Regions from separate parts of the Pedobacter sp. AW31-3R genome, predicted to be linked through region 2. Evidence: riboswitches for the same ligand, from Rfam matches in the RefSeq annotation. Region 2 holds a riboswitch; each other region holds the start of a gene.
The links. A riboswitch is a leader RNA that binds a small molecule or an ion and turns the genes downstream of it on or off. The one in region 2 is predicted to bind S-adenosylmethionine.
Positions count from the first base shown of each region.

Region 1: it holds a riboswitch for S-adenosylmethionine, as region 2 does, so the genes downstream of both, ACSBL2_RS06920 (peroxiredoxin family protein) here and ACSBL2_RS13575 (SusC/RagA family TonB-linked outer membrane protein) in region 2, are expected to answer to the same signal.
Region 3: it holds a riboswitch for S-adenosylmethionine, as region 2 does, so the genes downstream of both, ACSBL2_RS18140 (O-acetylhomoserine aminocarboxypropyltransferase/cysteine synthase family protein) here and ACSBL2_RS13575 (SusC/RagA family TonB-linked outer membrane protein) in region 2, are expected to answer to the same signal.

Region 1 is NZ_CP197475.1:1,680,988-1,686,731, forward strand. It holds gene ACSBL2_RS06915 (cysteine desulfurase family protein) at 21-1,175, shown strand; SAM riboswitch class I at 1,592-1,688, shown strand; gene ACSBL2_RS06920 (peroxiredoxin family protein) at 1,875-3,137, shown strand; gene ACSBL2_RS06925 (peroxiredoxin family protein) at 3,238-4,557, shown strand; gene ACSBL2_RS06930 (YceI family protein) at 4,597-5,241, shown strand; gene ACSBL2_RS06935 (cytochrome-c peroxidase) at 5,344-5,744, shown strand, end outside.
Region 2 is NZ_CP197475.1:3,300,143-3,305,886, reverse strand. It holds gene ACSBL2_RS13575 (SusC/RagA family TonB-linked outer membrane protein) at 1-1,946, opposite strand, end outside; SAM riboswitch class I at 2,264-2,365, opposite strand; gene ACSBL2_RS13570 (RNA polymerase sigma factor) at 3,001-3,534, shown strand; gene ACSBL2_RS13565 (hypothetical protein) at 3,920-4,174, shown strand; gene ACSBL2_RS13560 (MASE3 domain-containing protein) at 4,490-5,744, shown strand, end outside.
Region 3 is NZ_CP197475.1:4,412,549-4,418,292, forward strand. It holds gene ACSBL2_RS18120 (phytoene/squalene synthase family protein) at 1-611, opposite strand, end outside; gene ACSBL2_RS18125 (phytoene desaturase family protein) at 595-2,088, opposite strand; gene ACSBL2_RS18130 (hypothetical protein) at 2,226-2,720, opposite strand; gene ACSBL2_RS18135 (trans-sulfuration enzyme family protein) at 2,784-3,902, shown strand; SAM riboswitch class I at 4,067-4,179, shown strand; gene ACSBL2_RS18140 (O-acetylhomoserine aminocarboxypropyltransferase/cysteine synthase family protein) at 4,432-5,742, shown strand.

The sequences.
Region 1 (5,744 bases), 1.6 Mb from region 2:
CAATTTAATCCAGATAGAAAATGAAGATTTACCTTGACAATGCAGCGACCACCCCTTTAAGCAGAGAAGTTTTTCAGGCTATGGAGCCTTTTATTTTCGAAAACTTCGGTAATCCCTCTTCCTCGCATTCCTACGGGAGGCAGGCAAGGAAGGCTATTGAAGAATCCAGGAAGACAATTGCTGATTTACTGAACACCAACCCTTCACAGATTATTTTCACTTCCGGTGGTACGGAAGCTGACAATACGGCGATCATTTCCGCTATCCGGTCTAATGGGATTCGCCTTGCCATTACTACTCCTTTAGAACACCATGCCGTATTACATACCCTGGAATCCCTGAAACGTACAGGGGAGATCGAGTTGGTCTACCTGAGTCATGACCATAAAGGAAACTTGTCTATCCGGGAACTGGAACAATTGCTTTCTACCGGGGACAGGGCATTGGTATCCATCATGCATGGAAACAATGAAATTGGGAACCTTAACGAAATTGAATCTATTGCTGAAGTCTGTTGTAGGTACGACGCTATATTTCACACCGATACGGTACAAACCATGGGACAATACCGTTATGATACCCAACAATTGCAGGCAGATTTCCTGGTTGGTTCTGCACATAAGTTCCATGGCCCAAAGGGAGTAGGTTTCCTTTACAGCAGCGCGGCCAGTCAGATTACCCCTTTAATTAATGGAGGTGCCCAGGAACGAGGACAAAGGAGCGGTACAGAAAATGTCTCCGGGATTGTAGGACTGGCAAAAGCCCTTGAGCTAAGTTATGCCAATGCCGGGGTTTACCATCAACATATCACCCATCTTAAACAGAAAATGATAAAGGATTTATTTTACAGGATTCCGGGAATCAGATTCAACGGAAATTCAGCAGAGCACAACAGTTTGAAAACGGTGCTGAGCGTTTCATTGCCCGATCAGGCAAACGGACTTTCACCCATATCTTATCTCGACCAGCTCGATATCTGTGTGTCAGGCGGCAGCGCCTGCACCAGTGGATCCGGTTCGCATGTGTTAAAGGCTCTTGGAGACCAGCAGGGACGCACCACCATCCGTTTCTCTTTCAGCAGGTACAATACTGAAGCAGAAATTGATGAGGCAGTGAACCAGCTGGCCAATCTGTATGTGCATGAAACACTCACTGAAATGCGTGCAGTCTGCTAGAATCATATTTTAATACCTTGATATACATAGGTATAACAATTAATACTACTAAATTAGTAGTATTAATTGCAGAAGTGATTTATCCTTCTTATATTTATAAAAAATAATTGACAAAAAACTAAAACTCTCATTATGATATCCATCATACAACTTCCTGAAAGCTTTCTGAAATCTTACTCAGATAAAGTCATGCGTTGTTGTTGTTGCTCCTAAACCAAAATCATGGCTTCCTCCTAAAAAGGTTATTCTTTCAAATATTCTTATTTAAAATCCTGGTACCCCGGGGCATTTTGATAGAGTATTATGGTGGTCATGTATTCTGGTCAAATAAGTTGCCGGGGTATCAGGAAGGCGCCTAACTAATCACCACCACTAGTTAGGTTTTTACTCTAATTAATCACCACCATTAATTAGTTGATTTATACAGAAGAAGGGAGAGTCAGTCTCGTTGAACTTCTAGCAACTTTCCGTAGGAAAAAGTGCTCAAACTGATCTGGAAACAGATTATAAATTAACCCATAACAGGTTACACTTCGTTTCATGTGAATCCATGTATAGGCTCAACCGGTATTTGCCGGAGGGTATTGTGCTGGATCGGCCTGGACAGGAAAACTTGTTATTAAAAACTATTAAAATATAGTGTTTAAATTAATAACGATGATGATGAAAACTACAATTTCCTCGAAAATTGCGTGCCTGATGACCTCAGTAGTCCTACTGGGGGGAACGGTATCCGCAAAAGATTCAAAGCCTTTTCCGAAGGAAGGAATATGGCGTGGTGTGTTTAGTGTAAGTGAATCGAAAGTTCCGTTTAATTTTGAATTTAAGGGCAAGGATCCGAAAACAGCCGTGTTGACACTGATCAACGGGTCGAGGCGTGACGATTTTCATGTGGAGCGTCTTGGGGAGGATTCTATCTATGTGAAGATGAATACCTATGATGCTGCACTTGTGGCAAAACTGGAAGATAATGGTACACTGACCGGGGAATACCGGAGTCTGGTTCCTGGATTCAGGGGCAATTCTTTGCCTTTTGTCGCAGAATACGGTAAAAATTACCGGTTTGTAGCCCCTGGAAAGGAGGTGGCACCCAGCCATGATATTTCCGGTAAATGGGAGATTAAAACCTATACCAAGGAAGCGGTGCCAGCCTCTATTGCTTTACTGAAACAGACCGGCAATAAACTGACCGGAGTAATTATGACCGTAGTAGGCGATACGCGGGAGCTGGAAGGAACAGTACAGGGCGATGAGTTTGAATTGTCGGGATTTACCGGTCCCAGTCCTTTTATTGTCAGGGGTAAGATCAATGATGACAACAGTATCTCCGGAGAACAGGGATTTGGAATCTATAAGAACCTGAAGTTCGACGGACAACGCAATGAGAAAGCTGAACTGCCGGATCCCTACAAACTGACTTTCCTGAAAGAAGGATACAAAAAACTGGACTTTACTTTTCCGGATTTGAATGGAAAAAAAGTCTCCCTGAGTGATGACAAGTATAAAGGTAAAGTGGTGATTATAGAGACGATCGGTACCTGGTGTCCGAACTGTACCGATCAGACCGTTTTCCTTGCCCCATGGTTCAAGAAGAACCAGAAGCGTGGGGTGGAAGCCATCGCTATTGGCTTTGAGCAAAAAGATGATCTGGAGTATGCAAAATATACACTGGGCGTGCTGAAAAAGAAATATGGAATTACCTATGATGTTCTTTTCGGCGGGATTGCCGATAAAAAAATAGTTGCTGAAAAACTGCCGGCACTGAATAAGTTTGTTGCTTTTCCCACAACGATCATTATTGACAGGAAAGGTGAGGTGAGGGAAATTTATACCGGATATACCGGAACAGTCACCGGTAAATATTTTGAAGAGTATGAGAAGAAATTCAATAAGGTACTGGATGAACTGATTGCTGAACCGGTGCCGGAACTGGCTTCTGCCAGAACGGTCAACGGAAAATAAGGAATATTTAAGTTCTGTTTTAACAAATATTTACAGTCTATTTTAACCCATTTAAAGGTTTAACCGGTTGGTTGACCTACACGCTTAATCTCTTTTTGATATGAAAAATCATGTGTATAAAATACAGGTGCTGGCCCTTGCTACGCTTATTTCTTCCTCTTCACTGGCCTTCAGCAAGCACCCGGATGATCCGAAGGGAAACAGGAAATTTATTAAGGAAGGCATCTGGCGGGGTGTTTTCAAAGTAAGTGAAAGCGAAGTGCCTTTTAATTTTGAGCTGAAAGGTAAAGATGCAGAACATGCCACGTTTACGCTGCTCAATGGAACCAGGAGAGATGATTTCCATATCCAGTACCTGGGTAAGGATTCACTTTTCATCAAGATGAATACCTATGATGCTGCGCTGGTGGCAAAGATTGAAAGTGATGGTAAGATCAGTGGTGAATACAGGAGCCTGGTTCCGGGACTTCGGGGAAATGCCTTGCCTTTCACAGCAGAGCAGGGGAAATCTTACCGTTTCGTAGAGCCGGGTAAAGATATCGCACCTGCAGCGAACCTGAGCGGAAAATGGGAGTTCAAAGGTTTCTCTAAAGAAGCGGTGCCGAATAAGGTAGCGATACTGAAACAGGTAGGCAACAAACTGACCGGTGTCATCATGCAGGTGACCGGCGATAGCCGCGAACTGGAAGGAACAGTACAGGGCAATCAGTTTGTCCTCTCCGGATTTAGCGGGCCAAGTCCGAAAATCTACAGGGGAACCATCAATGAAGACGGAACATTATCCGGTGAAATTAGTCAGGGGATCTATGACAATCTGAAATTTACCGGCGTGAAAGACGGGAAAGCGGAATTGCCGGATCCCTATACACTCACTTCCCTGAAACCAGGATTGAAGAAGCTGGCTTTTACTTTTCCCGACCTGGATGGAAAGCCTGTTTCCTTAACAGATGAGAAGTACAAAGGGAAAGTCGTGATTGTAGAGCTGGTAGGTACCTGGTGCCCGAACTGCACTGATCAGACCATCTTCCTGTCGCCATGGTTCAATAAAAATAAAGACCGTGGGGTAGAGGCCATCGCTATCGGTTTTGAACAAAAGGATGATCTTGAATATGGCAAATATACCCTGGGTAAACTGCGCGATAAGTACAATATCAAGTATGATATCTTGTTCGGGGGACTGGCTGACAAGCGTCTGGTGGCAGACAAGTTACCGGCCTTAAATAAATTCATTGCTTATCCCACAACGATCATTATCGACCGCAAAGGAGAAGTCAGGGAAATTTATACCGGATATACCGGTACGGTTACCGGGCAGTACTATGCCGACTATGAGAAAAAGTTCAACAAGGTACTGGATGAACTGATTGCTGAGCCGATACCTTCTGTGAGCGCTGCCAATGCCCCGGTGACAGGAAAATAATACCTAAACGATTTAAACATACCTACTAATTCTAATCACATGAAACAAATTACCACCCTGGCTGCAGCAGCAACCGTTTTTGTTCTTTCTTCTTTTACGATTGTCCATTCGCTGGTTCCGCAGCAGCAACAGGCTTATTGGGAACAGGCAGCCTCCAAAGCGGAGTCTTTTAAAGTGGATGCCACCCATAGCAAGCTGACCTGGCTGGCTAAAAAAGTTACCGGAGAACATGCCGGAACGATTAATGTAAGCGCGGGGGCACTGACTGTCGAAAACAATGTATTAAAAGGTGGCAGCTTTGACCTGGATACCAAGTCGATTACAGTGACAGATATTGAAGATAAGGAAGCCAATGGCAAATTGCTGGGACACCTCAAAAGTGACGATTTCTTTGCTGTAGAGAAATTCGGAACAGCCAGGTTCGTGATTACCTCTGCAGTTACCAAAGGGGCTGGAGCCTACCTGATTAAAGGGAATCTTACCATAAAGGGAATCACCAATGAAGTGAGTTTCCCAGCCAGTGTAACGGTAAGTAACAATAAACTGTCGGCCAATGCGAAGATTGTGGTGGACAGGACGAAGTATGACATCAAATTCAGGTCTAAAAGTTTTTTTGAGAACCTGGGTGATAAGACTATCGCAGATGACTTTGAACTCAACATTCAGCTTGTGGCAAATAAGTAAGTGTTGGTTTTATTTGGTTGGATACCGGGCAGGACATCTTCTGCCCGGTCCTTAATACACCGGATAGCATTTACATTTTTTGACCTTACAGAAGAAAATACAATGAAAAGAACCAAACTCATGATTTTTGTGGTGATGACCAGTCTGGTATTCATTATCGCCGGTTTTGGTGCGGATGACCCCGAATTGATCAACAGTAAAGAACGGCTGGGAGAGAAGTTGTTTTTTGATCCTATATTATCAAAAGATAAGTCTATCAGCTGTGCTTCCTGCCATAAGCCAGAATTTGCATTTGCCGATACCGCGGTAGTCAGCATTGGTGTAGGCGGTGCAAAAGGATTGAGAAATTCTCCTTCGGTCACCAATCTTTCCGGCCGGCCGAATCTTTTCTGGGATGGCCGCGCTTCTTCCCTGGAAGACCAGGCCTTACAGCCAATCATTAATCCTATAGAAATGAACCTGCCCATTGCCGAGGCACTGGAAAGGCTGCAGAATGATAAAAC
Region 2 (5,744 bases):
GTCAGCACCAGACTTCCATTAAAGGAAGGATAAAAATATGACCTGTTTTTCGCGGGTAAAGTTGAAGACCAGTCGTTACGGGCAGTAACATTCACGAACAGGTAGTTTCTGAAACCAACTTGTCCTGATGCGTATCCACTATACGATTTCAGGTCGCTGTAAATATTGGATGAAGTAAGCGGGTCTCTGGAATTATTTAAAGTATACAAACCGGCGATGGCCAGTCTTGGGGCGCTCTGGTCATTCTGCTCAATATACCGCGAACGGATATTGCTACCAATCAGGGCTTCAAAGCTGAAATCCGAATTGAATTGTTTGGTATAATTTAAAGTCGCATCGGTATTGTTTTCATTTACGGTAAATGCACTTTCTGTATACGAACCGAATGGCGTACCATTAGTCCCGTAGGCGATCCTGATTTTACGGCGGTCATTGTAATAATCTGTTCCCGAGCGGAAGTTAAAATTCAGTCCTTCAATAATCTTATAATTTAATCCCACACTACCAATCAGCCTGTTCCTGTTTTGAGATACGGTATTTTCATAGGCTACCCAATAAGGATTACTATAATAACTGTTATTCCAGTTAAAGGTATTGCCATTCTCATCTTTATAATCCTTCAGACGGTTGATATCCACCTGTCTTCCGAACCAGGCAAACTGCAGCATGGTACTGGTCGACCTTGATCCGCCTGTTCCCGGCAGATTATCGGATGAAAGCTTACTGTAATTCGCATTTGCAGTAATGGTCAGCTTAGGGGTTAACCTCAGGGTCGTGTTTAAAGCAAAAGAGTTCTTCCCCTGACCAGAGTTCGGTACAATACCCACCTGTTTCAGGTTATTATAAGACAAGCGGTAATCGATCTTTCCGCTGGCATCAGCAATAGAAATCCCATTTGTCAATGCATAGCCTGTCTGGAAGAAATCCCGCACGTTATCAGGATGCGCGACAAAAGGAACAGCCTCTCCATTAGAATAAAACTGGGGGATCAAACGGCCATCCAGTTTAGGGCCCCAGCTTTCATCCACCCCATCGTTTATTCCTGCACCTTTACCATCTACATAACTGAACTTTCCTTCAGAACCTTGTCCGAATGCATTTTGGTATTCCGGAAGGGTCAGCAAACTTTCCATCACTGCGTTAGAATTGAAATTAATTCCCAGGCCTTGCTGAGATTTGCCCGATTTCGTCTTGATCAGGATTACCCCTGCTGCTGCCCTGGAACCATAAAGTGCTGCGGCATTGGGGCCTTTAAGTACACTCATCGACTCAATATCATTGGGATTGATATCTGAAATGGTATTGGCATAATCCCTTGCACCGGCTGAATTCAGCTGCGAGTTATCCACCGGAATTCCATCTACCACAAAAAGAGGCTGGTTATTTCCGGAAATGGAAGTTTCGCCACGGATCACGATCCTGGAAGATCCCATATCTCCCTGGCTATTGGTTACCCTCACACCAGCAATCTTTCCGGCAAGGGCATTCACCAGATTCGTTTCCTTAGCTTCTGTCAGGTTATCACCTTTGAGTTCCTGAACGGCATATCCCAGTGACTTCTTTTGCCTGGAAATGCCAAGTGCCGTGACCACAACTTCATTCAGCGCATTTTCATTTTCTTTAAGAATGATATTTAGATTTCCGGCATTCTTATCCACTACGATCTCCGTTGAAGAAAACCCGATAAAGGAAAGTACAAGTGTACTTTTACCCGTTAATGAGATAGAAAACTTTCCGTTTGCATCGGTCGTTACGACCTGTTTCGTTCCTTTTACGAGGATCGAGACACCAGGTAAAGTTTCCCCTGTTGAAGATTTCACGGCGCCTGATGCAACGATCTGCTGTGCCTGTGAAAATTGTGAAAGCAGCAGCAATAACAATATTACTGTCAGCCTGATTTTGTTGAACATGATGATCTTATTTAGGTAATAGTTAATGAGTGCCATAAAAAACAGGGCATAGTATTCCCATTCGCTACGGGAGCGATTTTTTATAGCTTTTAGTAAATTTTACAGATTGGGCAGCGATAGCCCTTCGTTATAGAGCTGTCAGCAACAACAGGTCTCCAAACACATGGGAAGAGTTTGATGATCAGGAATGATTACCAGCGCGTCGAAATTTAATTTGTAAGTTTTTTTCATTGGTCTTTTTATTAAAGTTCAAATACTACTTGTCAATTATTTTTGGTTCAGCCTAAAAAAAAACACCCCTGTAAATCAGAAGTGCCTGCATATCATAAACATTAATGTTATAGCATTCAACTGACTTAACTACCCCGGTAAACCGGGAAGGAATTAGCACCATTTCCCTGAGGACGGTTGCTAAGGTTTCGCAGGGCCATTCCCTCCACCTTTCTTGATAAGTATTCTATTAATGGCACAAAGATACTATTTAAAACTATAATTCCTATGTTTTTAGTAGTATTAATTATATATTTCAACAATCCAAAGTAATTGGTTGATTTTTAGGTCATTTGTCTTCAAATTATCAATAATGCAATTGAATCTCTTTTTTGCTCTTTATCATATTTCATTGATTTACTGCTGTAATATACTTCCCGACAACTATTTCATTTGAGTCGTCCATTAGGATACACTGAGAAACATCCAGAGGAAATCACATGACAAGAGGATTATTACACATAGCGGAGAATACGATAATTTGGTATAACCATAAAATAAGATACATAAACTACCGGCACAGTTATTCTTAAGCATAAAATATAACTGTTTAAAAAGAACCTATTCTGACATTTGCCACAATAATTTGATGAGCTGTGCATTTTACAGTACTCAGCATTAGAAATATTCAAGATTGGAGTACAAATATGCGCTTATAAAAATCCGGCCAAATCTTGGCCTTTATGCCTTTAACTCCAAGAAATAATTTAATTGGCATAGAAAACTTAAAATTTTCAGCATTTTATTCTTCTTTTGATTAGAATGGTCATACTGGCATATCAGTTGTATAATTTAATGTGAAAAACATATACATCTACCTATGAACAACATATCATTTAATTCACAAATCTGCGGACTTCGCCCCCAACTCAACCAATTTGCCTTTAAATTTACCCAGAATGCGGATGATGCCGATGATCTTGTACAAGAAACCTTGATCAAGGCGTTGCGTTATGTACAGCTTTATAAAGAAGGAACCAATTTAAAAGGCTGGATGTTCACGATAATGAAAAATACATTTATCAATGATTACCGTAGTATGGTCAGAAAACGTCTTGTGGTAACTACTGCAGAAGACCTGACATCAGTACAGCTTTCCTGCAGTGCATCAAGTAATCAGGGAGAAGGAAAGTTTGTCAGAAAGGACATTGAAAATGCGATGGGTACCCTGACGGCTGAATACTATATTCCGTTTACGAAATACTTTGAGGGCTTTAAGTATCATGAGATTGCCGATGAGTTGCAAATACCAATTGGCACTGTCAAAACCAGGATCCATGTTGCCCGTAAAATTCTTAAAGCCAAATTAAAAATGTACAGCGACAATTTTGGGAAAGACCAGTATGCAGATTAAAACGTGATCAAACACTGTGTAGGTAATCAAATTATATTTAAAATAATAGCGTAAAGCTTATCACATAAAGTCAGCTGATGAATTGAATAAAGACCATTTCTTTGTTCAACTCATTAGCTGATTTGGTATACAGTAAATTGAATATCCACTCCTATTCCTGCAATTTATTCAGGAGAAACTAAAAAAGAAATTTGAAACCAAAATGCTGGTCCGGCTGTTTTAAAAACCGACATGATCATTATTGGGTCAAAACAATAATTTACCTTAATTTAACCGGATAAGATTGGATCAATGGTAAGGTGAATTTCTGGTAAAAGACCTGTGATCTTTTTTAATAATACTATAAACTTCATAAAAACACTTCTCCTCCACAAATCCGAATCTGATGTATAAGATGATATTTATTGATGCAGATAAAAACTATCATGTTTTAAAAAGTGAGCTATTTGAGCATCTTTTTAAGCACAATGACTTTCAGAGTGGTAGTCGTCAGATTATAGGTATAGTCAATACTTCCAATGGAACAGTAATTTATAAATGCAAAGCATATGAAGACCATGTTGTAGAGTTAAAGAATCGTTTAAAGGTATACCGGTCCAGCGATCTGTTATTGGACATCGACAGTTACCTGCTCAGGTAATAATCCAGGCTTACCAGCTGCCGGAAAATTTTCCATTACAAGCCTTTCCCGAAATTCAGTTCTGACTCATGCCTGTAGATACATCAGGGGCAAATCAGATACCAGTAAAAGTGGAGCAATTTCATATTCAAACATCTCCCACAGGTTTTAGCCATTTCAAAAATAATATGTCTGATATTCCATAATAAATGTTTCCTATTCATGGATGGTAGCACCTATATTTGTGTGAGAACAAGGGTGATATACTGCATCAGTATGTAGATCATTCTACCTTAGAATAATAATTTGTTTTTTGATAAAATTTAAACTCAAACATTGGCATTTCTGATCCATTTTATAAAAGGCAATTATAGAACCGTATTTGCTGTCATCGTCTTATTACTCATCTTTTATTTCAGCATACAGGAGAGTTACCTGCTTTTTCATACAGTTATTGAACTGTTTTCCATTGTTGTAGCCTTTGCTGTATTTATTGTCGCCTGGAATACCCGGGTGATGCAGGACAACAACTACCTGCGTTTTGTCGGTATATCTTATCTTTTTGTTGGTGCGCTTGATTTGCTGCACACCCTCACCTACAAAGGAATGAGGATAATTGAGGGACCATCATTTTTTGCAAATCAGTTTTGGGTAGCTACACGTTTTCTGGAAGCCGTTACACTTGTGGCGGGTTTTTATTTTCTGAAACCAAACAGAAAACTGAAGCCTGATCTCGTATTCCTTTTATATTTCCTCTTAAGTACCCTGGTGATATTAACCATACTGGTCTGGAATGTATTCCCGGTATGTTACATTGAAGGTATGGGACAAACGCCATTCAAAATTTATGCAGAATATGTAATTATAGCGACGCTCATTCTGGCTGGCTATCTTTTAATAAAGAACAAACGGAATTTTAGTCCCCCGATCTATCAGCTGTTATTCAGTTCCCTTATTTTTACCATTCTGAGTGAGTTTTGTTTTACGTTATATGTATCTAATTACAGTACAGCAAATGAGATTGGACATTATGCCAAGCTCATTTCCTTTTTTCTGATTTATAAGGCCAATGTAGAAACAGGATTCCTTAGTCCTACCCAATTGATCTTTAAAAACCTGAAAGATAAAGAAGAAACTTACCGTACGCTGGCAGAGAACATGCCAGGGTTAATCTTACGATTGAATGATAAACTTGACTGCATATATATGAACAGTGCAGCAAAACAGTTGCTTACTGAAACGACAACACTTGATCCATTGTCAGAAAAAAGCAGCATTTATAGTGCAGTGTTGCCCGTAATTGATCAGGTTCAGGAAAGTGGGACGATGAAGGAAAGTAGTTTCAGTCTGCAGAAGGATGGCAAAAGTTATTTCTACGCACTCCAGGTAATTCCTGAATCTTCAGTTATCCCTGGAGAATCCAGTTACCTCATCATTTGCCAGGATGTGACAAAATTGAAACTTGCTGAAGGGCAAATGAAAGAGCTGAATGGTACCAAGGATAAGCTTTTCTCTATTATTGCTCATGATTTAAAGAACCCTTTTACCTCGTTGCTTGCTTTCAGTGAATTGATTTACCGGAATGCAGATA
Region 3 (5,744 bases), 1.1 Mb from region 2:
TTTTCTATTTCTCTTTTTTCTTTCTCTGAAAACACACCGAAGTTTACTTTTGGAAAATAGACCCTGCCCAGCACTTCATAGTCATTTTTCATGTCACGCAGAAAGTTAACCTTCTGGAAAGCGGATCCAAGCTTCATGGCTCCGGGCTTCAACCGCTCATACAGGGCGGTATCATTCTCCGTAAACACCCGCAGGCACATCAGACCCACTACCTCCGCCGAACCCAAGATATAGGCATCATATGATCCTTCAGAATGGGAAGTCTCCTGCAGGTCCATTTCCATACTGGCCAGAAAACAATCGATGAGTTCATTGTCGATGGCATACGTATTCACAACGCGCTGGAAGCTATTTAAAATAGGATTAAGACTTATCCCCTGGGAAACAGACTTATAAGTCGCCTTTTTAAACTCCTCCAGCAGTTCCATTTTATCAAAACCATGAAAGGAATCTACAATCTCATCCGCCAGCCGCACAAAGCCATAGATACTGTATATGGCGTGGTGAAATTTTTTGTGCAGGCAACGTATGCCCAGTGAAAAACTAGTGCTGTACGTTTTGGTCACCAGGATACTGGAGGCAATAGAGATATGATCAAACAGGTGTTTCATGCGGTAATTTTTGTAAAAACTTATTTAATTCAGCGGCTGCTACCTGACCGGAGATCAGCGCTGGCGGAACACCGGGACCAGGGACAGTCAGCTGACCTGTATAAAACATATTCTTTATTTTTTTATTTCTCAGGGAAGGTTTCAGCACTGCCGTTTGACTAAGGGTATTGGCAAGGCCATAGGCATTTCCCTTACAGCCATTGTAATCATTGACAAAATCGTTGATGCAGTACGTCCGCTTATAGGTAATCTGTTCTTTGAAAGTTTCTCCGCAATAGGTCTCCATACGCCTGATGATCCCATCGAAATAATGTTCCCGCATTTCGGGCGTATCGCTCAACCCTGTCGCTACAGGAACAAGGATAAATAGATTTTCCATTCCCTCTGGTGCGACAGTATCATCTGTTTTTGAAGGGCAGCAGGTGTAAAAAAGCGGACGGTCAGGCCAGCGCGGCTCAGTGTAGATCGCTTCAGCATGCTGCTTGAAATCAGCATCAAAAAAGAGGTTATGGTGAAGCAGTTTACCCAGTTTTTTACTTACGCCTACATAGTAAATGAGGCAGGAGGGTGCAAATGTTTTTTTATCCCAATAGGAGGAACTGTAGTTCCTGTATTTTTCTTCCAGCAGTTGCTGTTCTACATGGTGATAATCAGCCGAAGCAATCAAACCATCCGTATATTGCTGCCCGGCACTGGTCTGCAATCCGGAAACCAGGCCCTTGCTTACTTCAATATGGCTGACCTGTATCCCAGTCTGAAATTCAACCCCGAGTGAAGAAGCCAGGTCTTTCATTCCATTCACGATCTGGTACATGCCCCCCACCGGATACCATGTGCCCTGTACAATAGCCGAATAGTTCATCATCGTATAAAGTGCAGGAATCTTATTCGCCATGGCTCCCAGAAACAACACGGGGAACTCCATCAGCGCAACAAGACGTTCATCTTTGAAATAGCTGCGCACATAACTGCTGACCGAACTGAAAATATTGGCATTGAGCATGCCTTTAATGACATTCATATTCGCATATTCCATCCAGGAAAAGGCAGGCTTATAGACCAGGTCTTTCATACCTACCTGGTACTTAAACTCAGCTTCACTGAGGAATTTACGCAATTTGTCTGCACTGCCCGCCTCGATATTTTCGAAGACTTCCATCAGTTCATCCACACTTGCGGGTATTTCCATCACCTCCCCTTCAGCGAAAATAATCTGAAACCCGGGATCAAGCTTTTTTAGTTCATAATAATCGCCCGCAGATTTTCCGAACTGCGAGAAAAAATTTTCAAAAATATCCGGCATCCAGTACCAACTGGGCCCCATGTCAAAAGTAAAACCATTGGCTTTATACATCCTTGCCCGGCCCCCAATACTTTCATTCTTTTCCAGCACATTTACCTCATGCCCTGCCTTCGCCATAAAACATGACGCTGCCAGTCCAGAAAAACCACTACCAATAATTGAAATTTTTGCCATAAATCAGAATCTTTCCACCATAAATAAATTCATCGGACAAAATATGATGAAGGTCATTAAAATAGTCATTTTATACCAGAATTGGCATAAAAAAAGCCAGCTGATCAGCTGGCCTTATAAAATCTGTGTGTATTTTTCTATTTTGCTGCTTTAGAAAAGTTCAAAACGATATATGCAGGCGAGCTGCCATATTCTACAGGTGACTTCAATACCAGGTTATCGCCGGTTGCTGCAGAAAGAATAATCCTGTACCCTTCACTTACATTTTTAGCTTTGTCACCTTCATATAATTTCTTAAACTGGAAGGTTTCATCAGCAGTACTTACAGACCAGAAGATATTCTGCGTTCTTGCAGGGCATTCCGCTGTTCCAGGCAACATGTATGTTCCGTTGCCACTGTTGGTTAAATTCCATGTACTTCCAATGAAACATTTGTAGGAAGCTTCGTCAAAAAGAGATTTTACACTGGATGCCGGTAAACCTTCAAAGGTAATATCATTTAAAACCCAGTTCCCTGTAACCGCACCCCTTCTTAAACTTGTTGATCCAGAACTGCTTTTGGTAGAAGAGCAGCTTTGTAACACCATTAATGAACTACATAAAATGGCAGCTATAACTAATATTCTTTTCATATACTTGTATTTTTCGAATCAACTTACATAAATCCTGCCAAAAAAATAAAAAACTTAAATTCTATGCATACAGAAACAATTGCTATACACGCTGGAAATTTAACACACAGTGCCACAGGCGATGTCACCCAGCCAATAAGTTTATCTACAACCTTCTTCAGGGATGAAAATGGCGGTTATCCTGGCGGACATATGTACAGCCGTGTCAGCAATCCCAATCGCTCTGCATTGGAAAAAGTACTCACGGAACTGGATAAAGGAGCCGATGCCTGTGCATTTTCTTCCGGCAATACCGCAGGCATGGCCATTTTTCAGGCCCTGGCTCCGGGCAGCCACATCATTGCTCCTGATGATATGTATTGGGGATTTAAAAAGCAGCTGCTTTCTATTTTTAAGGACACACTCAGTATAGATTTTATAGACCTTACAGATTCCGGATCAGTGGAAAGCTATATAAAGAGCAATACCGTACTGATCTGGGTCGAAACACCATCCAACCCCCTGTTAAAGATTACTGATATTGCGGCACTGGCGGAAATTGCACATCAACATCAGCTCATCCTGGCCTGTGACAGTACTTTTGCTTCCCCAAGTTTTCAAAGTCCGATTTTACATGGGGCAGATATTGTGATGCATTCCTCCACCAAATATATTGGCGGACACAGTGATGTTCTTGGCGGGGTACTGGTTACTGCCGCACAGAATGAATTCTGGGAAAAAATCAGGAATATTCAACAGGTTGGCGGAGCTGTTCCCTCTCCATTCGACTGCTTTCTGCTGTTGAGAAGTATCAAAACTTTGGCTTACCGGATGAGGGGACACAATGAAAACGGAATGGCTTTCGCTTCTTATCTTGAAAAGCATCCAAAAATTGAAGCCGTTTATTATCCGGGCTTACCTTCACATCCGCAGCATGAAATTGCCAAGAAACAAATGAGCGGATTTGGCGGCATGTTATCTGTACTGATCAAGGGAGATGCTGAAAATGCAAAGAAAGTAGTGAACAAGGTAAAACTGTTTGCTCAGGCCACCAGTCTGGGTGGGGTGGAAAGCCTTATTGAACACCGCGCTTCCGTGGAAGGCCCTGGCACCAAAACGCCACAGAATTTAATTCGGATATCTGTAGGACTTGAGCATATCGACGATATTATAGCCGATTTTGAGCACGCTTTAGGCGAATAAAGACTGATTCCGCTGCTCTGCACCAACCGGTAAAAACAATTATGATGTTAATCTTCAAATATTTATCTATTTTTCAGAATAAAATTTTGAAGATTAACATAATAAATCTACATTTGTAACATCATAGCGAAAGCTATTCAAGTCAACCCTCCAAAAAAAGGTTTGATTTATAAAGAAGTGGCGAGAGACAGGCTCCCTGACCCACTGGCAACCCTCCCGAAAGGAGAAGGTGCCAATTCCTGACCAGTTAGCCTATTGCTTTCTGGAAAGATAAATTAAAGCAAAATGAAAAGAAAACGCATTCAATCGCCATACAGCGGACATCCTTATTTAAATTTCAATACCCTGCAACACTGTGTAATGATGCATATGTGCTGTTGCATAGACTAGTTTAGAAATCTTCCCTTGTCTCTTTAATTCAACAGGAAGGCCTCTATGAAGAGGTACGCTATGTCCTTACGCCATATCCAGCGGATATCTGCCGGGACTCCCCTAGCCCACAAACAAATTTAAATTTAACACAGAAATCATGTCAGCTAACTATAAATTCGAAACCCTTCAACTTCATGCCGGCCAGGAAATAGACCCTACAACAGGATCCAGAGCCGTACCTATCTACCAAACGACTTCTTACGGCTTTAAAAACTCTGAACACGGCGCAAATTTATTCGCCCTTAAAGAGTTTGGAAATATCTATACCCGAATCATGAACCCTACCACAGACGTTTTTGAAAAACGTGTGGCAGCACTGGAAGGCGGAATTGCAGGACTCGCCGTGGCATCGGGACAGGCAGCCCAGTTTATTGCATTAAACAATATCCTTGAAGCAGGGGACAATTTCGTTTCCTCTTCTCATTTATATGGAGGCAGTTACAACCAGTTTAAAGTTGCCTTTAAACGTCTGGGTATCGAAGTTAGATTTGCCAATCCTGACAATTTTCAGGAAATCGAATCAAAAATCGACGAAAACACCAAGGCACTTTACCTGGAAACTATAGGAAACCCTTCTTTCAGTATTCCTGATTTTGAGCAAATCGCATTGATTGCGCAAAAACACGACCTTCCTTTAATCGTAGACAATACTTTCGGTGCTGCCGGATACTTGTTTAAACCACTGGAACATGGTGCACATGTGGTGGTACAATCTGCTACCAAATGGATTGGCGGACATGGTACCAGTATTGGCGGAGTGATTGTTGACGGAGGAACCTATAATTGGGGAAATGGTAAATTTAAACAGTTTACTACACCTTCAGAAGGTTACCATGGACTGGTATTCAATGATGTATTCGGATTAAACAGCGATTTTGGAAATATTCAGTTCATTATCCGTGCAAGGGTAGAAGGTTTGCGTGATTTCGGGCCTGCACTGGCGCCTTTCAATTCCTTCCTGCTGCTACAGGGTTTGGAAACCTTATCCTTAAGGGTGCAGCGCCATGTGGACAATGCCCTGACACTGGCCACATGGCTGCAAAACCACGAGGCCGTGGCCAAAGTATATTATCCGGGACTGGAAAGCAGCCCCTACCATATCAATGCAAAAAAATACCTGAAAAATGGGTTTGGTGCCGTATTGTCCTTTGAACTTAACGGAGGAAAAGAAGCCGCTATTCAATTTGTTGATGCATTGGAACTGATCAGTCACCTGGCCAATGTTGGTGATGCAAAAACCCTAATTATTCAGCCTTCTGCCACCACGCACCAGCAGCTGAATGAAGAAGAACAACTTGCCGCGGGTGTCACCCCACAATTGTTACGTATTTCTGTAGGTATAGAACATATTGATGATATCATTGCGGATTTAGAACAGGCCTTTGGAAAAATTCAGGCATCCCTATAAAA